DNA from 2 places in the Enterocloster bolteae genome. Region 2 is predicted to be linked to the other one. Evidence: predicted binding sites of a transcription regulator. Region 2 holds the regulator's gene; the other holds the start of a gene.

Region 1 (6,204 bases), 580 kb from region 2:
ACGGGCACAATATTTCCACCTCCCTGGGAATGCTGGTCCTCAATATACCGGTGGCCATCCTCTGCAGCAGAAGCATAAGCATGCGTTTTACCTTTTATTCCATGCTGCAGGTGTTCCTGGCCAGCTTTTTTCTGAAAATATGCAGCTTTCAGCCCCTGTTCAATGACGTGCTGCTGGATGTGGTTTTCGGCGGTTTTCTGTACGGGCTGTCCATTGCCATTGCCTTAAGGGGAAATGCCTCCACAGGCGGCACGGACTTCATTGCCCTGTATGTTTCCAATAAGACAGGAAGGTCCATATGGGAATATGTATTTGCAGGCAACTGCGTGATTCTCTGCATCTTCGGATACATGTTTGGATGGCTGTACGCAGGATATTCCATCCTGTTCCAGTTCGTATCCACCAAAGCCATCTCTGCCTTCCATCACAGGTATGAACGGGTTACACTGCAGATTACCACCACCAAGGCGCCGGAAATCATAAACCAGTACGTCAAACAGTACAGACATGGCATATCCTGTGTGGACGCGGTGGGAGGTTACAGTCACAAGAAAATGTATCTGCTTCACACCGTGGTGTCCTCCTATGAGGTGAATGACATTGTGCATCTCATGCGGGAGCAGGATCCCCATGTCATTGTCAATATGATTAAAACGGAAAACTTTTACGGCGGATTTTATCAGGCGCCTATTGAATAGTGGTATTGTTAGGCGCAGGCCGGGGGGATTGGGCTGTAAAATCCCTCGGTAGTCGACATAATATTTTTATGTCAACTTTCCTCTTTCATCCGGGCCGTTGTCCGGATGACCGGAGGTTTTCACTTCCAAATATACTTCGGAAAAATTAAGATATATGAAAGGGATGTTAAGTTGATACTTACATCCTTTTTGTTTACAATAAAACCAGACATAACCGTTGGAGATGACGGATTTTATATGGATTACATGAGGGAGGATTTTAAATTGAGGAATTCAGGAAAAATACTTTGCATCGCAAGTCTGCTGGGGCTGCTGGTTCTGTCCGGCTGCGGCCTGAAGTCAGAGCCTGCTGCGGGGACCGGGGCGGATGGAGCTGCTGTTGGGGCAGAAGGAACAGTGTCTGCCGGAGCGGATGAGGGCAGGGCGGATGAGGATAAGACGGACGGTAACGGGACGGACCAGGAGATTCATATTTATTCCGACACCCGGGCCGGGGATTCTGCCGGTGATGAAACGGTCCCGGCTGCAAACGGCGGCAGCATCATCCAGGACCAATCTTTTGACGTGGAACTGGACAGCTTAAAAGCAGCGGAACCACCGGCAAAAGAGAGCATAAGTGAGACCCGTGTTGTTTCTGAGGAAATCATCCGTCAGGCCGCCGGTTCCTGGACCCTGAACGGGCCGAAAACAGATGCCGGACTACGGCAGCATGGCTCTCTGCTGGAAATGTTTGGAACCGGCCTGCATATGGGCAACAGCCTGGAAATCAGCGATAACGGAGAGATTGAGTATTATATCGGCATCGGAACCGGCGGAGAGGGGCAGTGTACGGAGACAGGCGGATCCACTGAAACAGGCAGTTCCATTACTGCCTCCATCACGCCCTATGAGGACCATGGGAACAGTCAAAACAGTCTGACGCTCCACCTGATAACGGAGGATGACACAGAATATCTGACCATGGAATATGACGGCGAGATACTGTACTGGAACAGATAGCTGCAAGGTAAAACCTAATATCCAGACACTGTTTTACAAAGAATTTACTAAATGTGCCTCTTGGAATTTACATGGATTTTATATAATAAAAGCATAAAATAAAATCCGGGAGGCATGCGGTATGAAATCATTTAAAATTATAAAAGAATATTGGCGTCTGGCAATTCTGGGGCTGGCCTATACAGCCGTGTTCGCCGCCGCCGTTACAGTTGTAATATTACAGTTATAATCAGATAGTCAAAAGCAGCCGGCTAAGTCATAACCGGCTGCTTTTTTGAATCCTGTTCTGTTTATACTGCAAATTTCTATACTGCAAATTTCGCAAGTCTGTTTTTTATATCCCCGGAGCCATCCTCATCAATGTGAAGAATCAGCTCCACTGTGCGGGATACCGCCAGGTAAAGAACTCCCAGAACGGACTTGGCGTCTACCATACGGCTGCCATATTTGATATCTGCATCACAGTCATAATGGCTCAGTGTATTCACAAAATCTACCACCTGTTCCGGCTGTTCAAACTTAACTAACATACTTGTCATAATCTTACACTCCTTTGCATATCACCGGCTTCTGTTTCCTGCCGGATTTGTCATATGGTGTTGTTATAAGTATAGGAGCCCTGCATGGATTTTTCCATGGTAAGATCTTTGGATTTCCTGTAATATTTCACGTTTTTTGACTGATTTAAGGAAAACACAGGATGTAAAATGATAAATTGATGTTAAATCCGCACTCCGTCAAACGGCAATAGCAGGGGTTACAGCCAGATATACGCCCGGAGCGCAGCCGCTCCCAACATGACTAATAACATAATTCCCAAACCCGCCATATCACTCCAGAATTCCTTCTTCATATCAATACGCCTCCTTTATATATCGAATTACTTCTTTGGATGACATGATAGTAGCACCATACGGTTTAAAGATTCCATATCCAAATCATGAGGTAACTATAAAGATTTCATGAGGAAGGTTTTAAATCCCTGGCAGAACCCGTCAGGCCCAATGTGTAAATACGTACCGGGAAATCTGCAAAAGTGAAAAAAACAGCCCAAATGAATACGAAATGTGAAAAAAGTGTGAAATTAGCACTCGACTCTTGACTTTGCTAATAACGCGTGTTATATTACATATAGAACAGATAGAGAAGGGAATGTAAGAGGAGATGAGATAAGTTTTACAGTTTCCTTCCTATGCGGTTCCAGTACAATATAACAACCTCATAGATTATTAAATAAAGGAGAGATGACATATGTTGATGCCTAGTATTTTTGGAGAAAACTTATTGGATGACTTTTTTGATTACTCATTCGGCAGCCACAAGACATTCGATATGATGAATACCGATATCAGGGATACTGAGAATGGCTATGAGATAACCATGAACATGCCGGGTGTCAGGAAAGAGGATGTAAAGGCGGAACTCAAGGACGGCTATCTGACCATACAGGCCACAACAGATTCCAGCAGGGATGAAAAGGATTCCAACGGAACCTACATCCGCAGGGAGCGCTACTGCGGATCCTGCAGCAGAAGTTTTTATGTAGGTGACGCAGTGACCCAGGAGGACATCAAGGCCAAATTCGAGGACGGCACCCTGAAGATGCTGGTTCCCAAGAAAGAAGCCAAACCGGCCGTGGAGGAGAAAAAGTATATTGCAATCGAAGGTTAAACTCAAATATGACGTACAGACCTGACCATACATGGCTCCCGGAACTGTTTCCGGGAGCCCCACAAAAAACAGAGGAGGAATGACGTATGTTAATGCCCAGTATTTTTGGTGAAAATATGTTTGATGAATTTTTCAGGGATCCTTTTTTTGACAGCAAGGATATGAAGAAGCTGGAGAAGAAATTATATGGACGCAGAGGCAAAAACCTGATGAAAACCGATATCCGTGAAACAGATACAGGATATGAACTGGAAATGGATCTGCCAGGATTTAGAAAGGACGAAATCAGGGCATCCCTCAGGGACGGATACCTGACCATCAGTGCTGCCAAAGGACTGGATAAGGACGAGCAGGAGAAGACGAGCGGCAGATATATCCGTCAGGAGCGTTATGCCGGCGCCTGCGAAAGAAGCTTTTATGTGGGCGAAGATATGACGGAAGATGATATAAAGGGCGAATTCAAGCACGGTATCCTGAGACTGTCCATTCCAAAAAAGGAAGCGAAACCACTGGCAGAAGAAAAGAAATATATCTCCATTGAAGGATAAACCCGGCATAGCATAACAGAACCCCGCAGTGGCGGTGATGCAGCATCACATCATCAAAACCGCGGGGTTCCTTTTTATGTCCTGGATTTTATTTGTATGGTATAATACAAATGACAATACATGCCTCAGGATCCGATACACCTTGATCCGGGCATACAGCCAGTGATGACAGGAGGAACGAAAGGTATGAAAAAGGATAAGGGGTATGGACTTTTATGGATGCTTGCGGCACAGGTGGTCCTGCTTATTTTCTTCCTTGCCATTGCTCCGCGGCTGAATGCTGAGGGACTTCTGTACCGGTCCGCCGTGCCCGTAACCCCAGAGGAAGTGCTGTCAAAAGACGATAACGGCAGTTTTGAGCTGAAATACGGGGCAGGTTACCCCTGTACGGAGCCGACCGGGTACATGACCTCTGTATCGGATTTACAGAAAAACTATATCGGCGCATGGGAGGCAGATGCCTCTCTCTTTCAAGCAACCGGTATCTATAAACAAATCAGCCACAGAACCCGGCCGTCAACGCAGCGCGGCTATTACAGCAGCCGCAGCCCAACCTACGGGGTCACTGCCCCCGCCATTACACGGAGCCGGTGGACCACCTTCTGGATGAGGCCGTATGCGGATTATGCCCAGTATTACCTGATTACTTTTAAGGACGGAACCAGAACCTGGGCTCTGGTGGACAACGCAATCACCAGAATACCTGCAAAAGGCAGGGTGGCCCTTCCTGTGGGCTATTACTGGGACGAGGGGGCCGCCCGCTTTCTGACTGATAAGGAAAAAAAGGCATACCGCATAACAGACCGTGATGTGCTGGAAGATAACTGCCTGGGAAATGCCCTGGACCTGTACAGCGGCTGGATAGAGGGAGACGAGATGAGACAATACCATGAAACATGTTCCTTCGTCCAATCCGTTGCGCTGGTAATAATCGGCATTCTTTTATTCATCACCCTGATTCTGTTCATGCTTTCGGGCAAAACGTCTGGCAGGCATACGCAGAACCGCTGATATTAGGAATTTTGCAAGGGAAAATTAAGAGTTCTCTGCCCACACTTATAGTATACTTTTAGTATAAAAATGAAACGCGCAGAGAAAGGATGGAAAGAAATGATATGGTCCCCAATCGTGACAATACTTGCTGTGACTGTTCTCCTCTGCGGATGCGGCGGCACAATATCTCCCACTGCAGCCAGCAGCATGGCGCGTGAGCCTGCCCTGCCGGAAGGCATGGAATACCGGTCCGAGGCGCCGGCGCCGGAAACAGCGTCAGAATCACTGCCTGAAATCACAGTAAAACCGGAGCTGCTGACGGACGCCGGAACCCTCTGCCCCATGGAATACGGAACGGACGCGGACGTTATATTCTTTGCAGATCTGGACCATGATGGAGAACCGGAGCGCATCACTGCTGGACTGGCTGATTTCCAGGCATCAGGAGGACAGTATGCCTCCCTTAAGGTATTGGCGGGAGAATCGGCTGATTCCCCGGTCATCTGGGAGCATGACTACAGTGTGGCCCATGCAGGCTGGACCATGCTGTATCTCTACAGAGAAAACGGGGCGGATTATCTCATGGAATATTCACCTTATATGAACCAGGGATATGGCGCATACAGCATTCGTATCTTTTACATAGGTCCGGATAAAAAAACAGTGGAAGCGCACTCCCACACAGCAGATTTCGCACTCCAGCAGGAGGACAGGACAGGCTTTTTCGGAGATCCGGACGCCCTTGCAGCATTCATGGATACGGCAGAGGGCTACATAAAGAGCAGTCTTTTGCTGGTAAGCACCGATCAGGGGCGCCTGGCATACAGCACCCCGGAACGTCCGGTTACCCTGGACCATGACGATTCCTTCTTTACAGATTCATGGAATGTAACGGGAAAATGGAACGGGCGGGAAACCATTGAATACATGTCGCAAAAAAACTGGATGGCGGCAGAAGGTATTCCCCTGCTTTGCATTTCACGCCCGTCCGGGGACACAGTGGAAGTACAGTTTAAAAACCGGAATCATTTTTACACCACCTCCAATCCGGTGATAGACCAGTTATTTGCTGATATGACCGGCAGGAACTGGACCTTTCTTCCGGACCGGGAACCGCCGCCAGGTCCCCCTGACGCGGTACTGTCAGTTTACAGGAAGGAAGGCATGGATGTGTTTATATCGTGTTATCAAAAGGAGGAGACAGCAGTCATCTGGACAGCCCCCTTTGTCTATAATATTGCCAACGATATGAGAAGTATCAATGAATGCTATTATATGTCTGCCAGTGCAGTGGA
Region 2 (6,204 bases):
ATACCGTTGGCATCAATGTCAAAGGTAACCTCAATCTGCGGAATTCCTCTTCTTGCAGGCGGAATTCCATCCAGGCGGAACTGTCCCAGTGTCTTGTTATCCCTTGCAAACTGGCGCTCGCCCTGTACCACATGGATATCCACGGCTGTCTGGTTGTCGGCAGCGGTTGAGAATATCTGGCTCTTCTTGGTAGGAATGGTGGTATTCCTCTCAATCAGTCTGGTAGCCACGCCGCCCATGGTCTCGATGGACAGGGAGAGAGGCGTTACATCCAGAAGAAGGATGTCTCCTGCACCTGCATCGCCGGCCAGCTTGCCGCCCTGAATGGCAGCGCCGATGGCCACGCACTCATCCGGGTTCAGGGTCTTGCTGGGTTCCTTGCCTGTCAGCTGTTTAACCTTTTCCTGTGCAGCTATCATACGTGTGGAACCGCCTACCAACAGCACCTTGCCTAACTCAGAAGCAGTGATGCCTGCATCCTTAAGCGCATTCTGTACCGGGATAGCAGTGCGCTCTACCAGGTCGTGGGTCAGTTCGTCAAACTTAGCCCTGGTCAGGTTCATATCCAGATGCTTTGGTCCCTCGGCAGTTGCAGTGATAAAGGGAAGATTGATATTGGTTGTGGTAGCTGTGGACAGCTCCTTCTTTGCCTTCTCAGCTGCTTCCTTCAGTCTCTGGAGAGCCATCTTGTCATTGGACAGATCCACGCCCTCAGCTTTCTTGAACTCGGAAATCATCCAGTTTGTAATTGCGTTGTCAAAGTCATCGCCGCCCAGACGGGTATCGCCGTTGGTAGACAGAACCTCAATTACGCCGTCGCCGATTTCGATAATGGAAACATCAAAGGTACCGCCGCCTAAGTCGTATACCATGATCTTCTGTTCTTTTTCATTGTCAAGTCCGTAAGCCAGGGCTGCTGCCGTAGGCTCGTTGATGATACGCTTTACATCCAGGCCAGCAATCTTGCCTGCATCCTTGGTAGCCTGGCGCTGGGCATCATTAAAATATGCCGGAACCGTGATAACTGCCTCTGTCACAGTCTCACCCAGATAGCTCTCTGCGTCAGCTTTCAGCTTCTGCAGAATCATGGCGGAAATCTCCTGTGGAGTGTACTTCTTTCCGTCGATGTCTACCCTGTAGTCCGTGCCCATGTGGCGCTTGATGGAAGAGATGGTCTTATCTGCGTTGGTAACTGCCTGACGCTTTGCAGGCTCGCCAATCAGCCTCTCTCCTGTCTTTGTGAATGCCACAACGGACGGTGTTGTCCTTACGCCTTCCGCGTTGGCAATAACAGTTGGTTTTCCGCCTTCCATAACAGCCACACAGCTGTTTGTCGTACCTAAGTCAATACCTATAATCTTGCTCATAGTCTTTTCCTCCTGATTATTTTATGAGAATTTAAGTAAATATCCAATGTCAATTTGCCACTTTTACCATACTGTGTCTGACCACGCTGTCTCTGTACATATAACCCTTCTGCAATTCCTCCGCCACTATGTTCTCTCCCAGGCTTTCATCATCCACATGCATCACTGCGTTGTGGTAGTTGGGGTCAAACTCCTGGCCTACTGCTTCAATGGCTTTCACGCCGGCTTCCTCCAGTGTTTTCCGGAACTGCTTATATATCTTCTCCATACCCTCTGCAAGGGGTGTTCCCTTTGCATCCTCAGGCACGGTTGCCAGGCCTCTCTCAAAGTTATCAATGACGGGAAGGATTCTCTCTATGATGTCCTTGGCTCCCATCTCATACATGGCGGACTTTTCCTTGTCTGTCCGCTTGCGGAAATTCTCAAATTCCGCCATCTGACGTTTCACCCGGTCGGTGAGATCTTCTATCTTTTCATCCCTGGGGTCTTTCTTCTTCTTAAAAAATCCCTTTTTTTCTTCCTTTTCAGCGGCAGGCGCCTGCTCTGTATCTTCCTCTGCGCCTTCCGGCACATCTTCTGCCGTCTCTCCGGTCTCAGCGGCAGCCTCTGTATTCCCTGCCTCCCCGGATCCGGCCTCAGAAGTCTGTTCTGTTCCCGCTTCCTGCTCTGTATTCAGGGCCTCGTCTTCCTTTTTTAACGCTTCGTCTTTCATATCTTCACTCACAGCTTATCACCTTTCATCTTTTTTAAATGCTGTATCCAGCTGATTCATCAGATTGCGCAGAGTCCCAAGAACCTTTTCATAATCCATTCGCTTGGGCCCTATAATACCGATGGTTCCCCGAAGGCCTCCTCCCAAATCATAATTGGCAGTGACCACACTGCAGTCCTTCATGGACTGCACCGGGCTCTCATCACCGATATAAACCTGAATGCCTGCTTCTTCCTCTGTACCGGAATTGACTTCCGCCACAAATTCCTGCAGCACTTCTTTATGTTCCAGTGTATCAATGAGCCGGCTGGCCTTGTCGCCGTCCGAAAGCTCAGGGTACTTGAAAATGTTGGTAGCTCCGCTGGTATAAATCTGCAGGTCCTCTTCCCCTGCCTTGATGGCCTCCGCCACCTCGTTAAGTACCAGATCCACCACCTGGCTGTGGATGCCTGCATCGCCCTTTAGCTTGCTGATAACATCCAGATTGATATCCTCTATGGTCAGCCCGTTCAGGCTGCTGTTAAGCAGGATGTTCAGGTTAAGGAGCTCCTCGTCGCTGAGATTATCCTCAATATCAATCATGGTGTTCTTAATGATATTGCCTTCCACCACCACAACCACCAGAAGCTTATGCTTCTCCATCTTGGAAAGCTGGATGAACTTAAGCTTTGTCTTGTGATAACTGGGGCCGCTGATCATGGTCGCATAGTTGGTATTAGCTGCCAGCACCTGAGCCATCTTCTTTAGGACCAGTTCCAGCTTATCAACCTTTTGGACCATCATCTCCTTGAACTCGGTTACCTCGCTCTCCTTATCCAGCATAATCTGGTCCACGTAGAACCGGTACCCTTTGTCGGAAGGAATACGTCCCGCTGAGGTATGGGGCTGAACGATATACCCCATCTCTTCCAGGTCTGACATCTCATTTCGGATGGTGGCAGAGCTGAGCTTAAGGTCTGAATACTTGGAAATGGTCCTGGAGCCCACCGGCTCTCCGGTTTCCAGGTATGTCTTGATGATGGCCTTTAATATAGTCACCTTCCTGTCGTCCAGGAGTGCATCCAATGGCATCTGCTCACCTTCCTTTCTTTTATTATTAGCACTCAACGTTCGGGAGTGCTAACATCTACATTCCATAATATATTCCTTCTGGAGTCATTTGTCAAGAGATAAATCCAAATTCTTTTCATATTATTTAAGGCCTCCCGTTTCCTGCCGGCACATCATGTGCCATTTCCCTCTCAGTATCAACTAAATATTGGAATTCATCCTCCACTTTTTACATAAACACTCCAAATTCAAGGCTTTTTCTCTCCACTTTTTATACTCTTGTAACACTTGCTTAATTATTTTAACTTGACAAGTAACATTTTTGTAATATAATGAAGGTACAACTTTATAAGCCATATAAAACCATAACAATATGATAAGATTGCGAGGTCGTTGTATGCATTACTTTAAGAAAACCCTTCTGGCCGCAGCCATGGCTGCATTCAGCCTCACGGTGGCTTTTCCGGCATTTGCGGACGAGCCTGTGGGAATGGATGTGACCGTAGTGGAGGCCGGTGCATCAGATACGTCTGAGGACTCGTCCCAGGAAATCCAGGAAACTTCCGCTTCCCGGGAATCCAAAGGCCGCAGAGCCGCTGTAATGAATGAAGAAGAATACATAGCCCAGGGACCAGGCGCCCAAAAGGAGGAGAAGGAGGAAGCTCCGGCCCCCAAGGAGACATCACTTGGACGCTTTACCATTACAGGATACTGTGGCTGCGAACAGTGCTCCGGCGGTCATAATCTTACCTTTTCAGGTACGGTTCCCACTCCAAACCACACTATTTCCGCTGATTTAGATTATTTTCCCCTTGGCACCAGGCTGAAAGTTGACGGTACTGTCTACACGGTGGAGGACAAAGGTTCTTCTGTAAACGGTAATATTCTCGATATTTTCTACGGCTCCCATGAGGAGGCCCTGGCCAAAGGTACATACACTGCAGAGGTATTTTTAGTGCAGGATTGATGCATGATGTAAGGAAAAAACTACCAGGCATATGAGCCTGGTAATTTTTTGCCTTTCTCCGGAAAAGATAGCGCAGGGACAGAAATTATTACCAAAATTCAGCTGTATATGGATAAAAGTGGTGTTATTTCCATATTTTTCCTTGACAACAGGAAGAAAATATGATAAAAACTTGTTTATTGCTCATATATTACAAAAGTATTACATATTATTTATTAATGTGTTAAAAATCTTTTTCTAATTATTACTTGAGCAATAGGAGGTATTACACCATGAAATTAAGACACTTACTGACCGGAACCATTCTTACCGTCAGCCTGCTTGCGGCCACTGCCATCACAGCCCTTGCAGCAGCGCCAAAGGGAAGGTTCGAAACAGTGAACAGCACCACCATCAGCGGCTGGGCTTACAACAGCAGTACGCCTGATGATGCGCTTAACGTACGGATATCCGTCAAAGATAAAAATACAGGTGAGGAAGTTTTTTCCCAGAGGATGACAGCCGGGGAATACAGCGACAAGCTTTACGGCAGCGGAAAGGGAAATGGCTGTCACGCCTTTACCCTCAATATGGACTGGAGCGCGCTGCCCGATGGCGTTTATCTGGTGGAAGGCTATGTGGGAGACAATGATTTTTCCAACCCCAGAACCTATACCAACGGCAACCCTGACGCCAAACAGGAAACCCCTGCTGCCCAGGCCCAGAACCTGGTTCCCCTGGGCGTGTTCAAGACAACAGGGTATTGCCCGTGCAGGGCCTGCTCCGAGGGCTGGGGACGCCATACCTGCACCGGCGCAGTGGCCACGGCCGGCCACACCATTGCCGTTGACCCGCGGGTAATTCCCTACGGTTCCAAGGTGATGATTAACGGTGTTGTCTACACAGCGGAGGACCGCGGCGGAGCTGTCAGAGGCAATCACATCGACATCTTCTTCAACACCCATGCCGAGACACGCCAGCACGGCACCCAGAGCGCAGAGGTCTATCTGGTTCAATCATAAAGAACAACCCGGCAAAAGCCCATAAAGGCTTTTCCGGGTTGTTCTTTTTCCGGTTTATCGTTTTCACGTTCAAACAGGCTCTAACCCTCATTGCACTCCCGCAGTTCCGTACCATGGTAGAAAAAGTCCAATATCTGCTTGTAGCCCTTTCCTGTCTTTGCCATTCCCTGGGCGCCGTTCTGGCTCATGCCGACACCATGGCCAAAACCGCCTCCATATATATGGAAGGAAAGGCTTCCGTCCTCCCCTGTCCTCTTCTCAATGGCGATAAAGGCGCTGGGAAGGGTGGCGCTTCCGGTCATGGTGCCCCCGTCCTTCTTGGTGATGATCAGGGACGGGTTTCCCAGTGCAGATCGGATGGCAGACTGTCCTTTGATGGTCACGGTGCCGTCAGACCCTGTGACTGTAAGCTCGCCCGCTATGCCCCCCGGACCTCTGTCTGTGACGGTCATATCCTGTATCTGGCCCGCCCCGCTGATCTGGGCGGAAGCCACATCGGCCGGAAGATCTGTCTGCCAGCGGAACATGGGGTAGGAGGTGTCATAGGCAATCACATCCTCCCTCTTGATATAGGATTCAAAGCCATCGTTGTCCTCCTTGCCCAGGCTCTTTCCTCCCTCTTTTACCTCCACGGCTCTCAGATAGGGGTATTTTCCGCTGTCAGTGCCCCATACGCCTGCATCTGCCGTGCGTCCGCAGGAGGTGGAGAAATAAAAGGCCTCAATGGGTTTATCCTCATAGAACAGCATCTTTCCGTAAGTCTCCTTTACAGCCTGGGTGGACTTATCATTGGCAGAAGTATTATTATAGACCTGGAAATTTGTGCTGTCATCCACATGGGCGCCATACTGGCTGTAGGTATTTCCCTGGATCTGGCGGTAGGCATAGGTCCTGGCGCACACGGCCTGGGCCTTCAGGGCTTCCTTCTCATAGGACGGCGGCATTTCGCTGGGCACTACCTTTGTCAGGTAATCCTCCAAAAACAAATCATTGACAAGAACCAGCCCCTCCGGTGTTCCCTTGATTTCCAGGCTTCCGCTGTAAACCGGCGTGCCCTGGCTCCGCTCAATGGATCGGATGGTGATTGCCTCCGGCTCATCCGGCGTA

The links. Region 2 encodes HrcA, which represses chaperone genes, less so after heat shock. Its sites were predicted from a motif close to TGTTAGCACTCNNNNNNNNNGAGTGCTAACA; they were not measured.
Region 1: a site for HrcA is predicted at 2,780-2,810, ahead of CGC65_RS15125 (Hsp20/alpha crystallin family protein). Genes of this name have one in related genera too.

What each region holds. Positions count from the first base shown of each region.
Region 1 covers NZ_CP022464.2:3,212,338-3,218,541, reverse strand. The annotation lists gene CGC65_RS15140 (YitT family protein) at 1-698, shown strand, start outside; gene CGC65_RS15135 (hypothetical protein) at 963-1,697, shown strand; gene CGC65_RS15130 (HPr family phosphocarrier protein) at 2,003-2,236, opposite strand; gene CGC65_RS15125 (Hsp20/alpha crystallin family protein) at 2,949-3,368, shown strand; gene CGC65_RS15120 (Hsp20/alpha crystallin family protein) at 3,455-3,916, shown strand; gene CGC65_RS15115 (hypothetical protein) at 4,103-4,927, shown strand; gene CGC65_RS15110 (hypothetical protein) at 5,027-6,204, shown strand, end outside.
Region 2 covers NZ_CP022464.2:3,787,362-3,793,565, forward strand. The annotation lists gene dnaK (molecular chaperone DnaK) at 1-1,367, opposite strand, end outside; gene grpE (nucleotide exchange factor GrpE) at 1,417-2,079, opposite strand; gene hrcA (heat-inducible transcriptional repressor HrcA) at 2,098-3,150, opposite strand; gene CGC65_RS17750 (3D domain-containing protein) at 3,527-4,096, shown strand; gene CGC65_RS17760 (3D domain-containing protein) at 4,369-5,097, shown strand; gene CGC65_RS17765 (SpoIID/LytB domain-containing protein) at 5,178-6,204, opposite strand, start outside.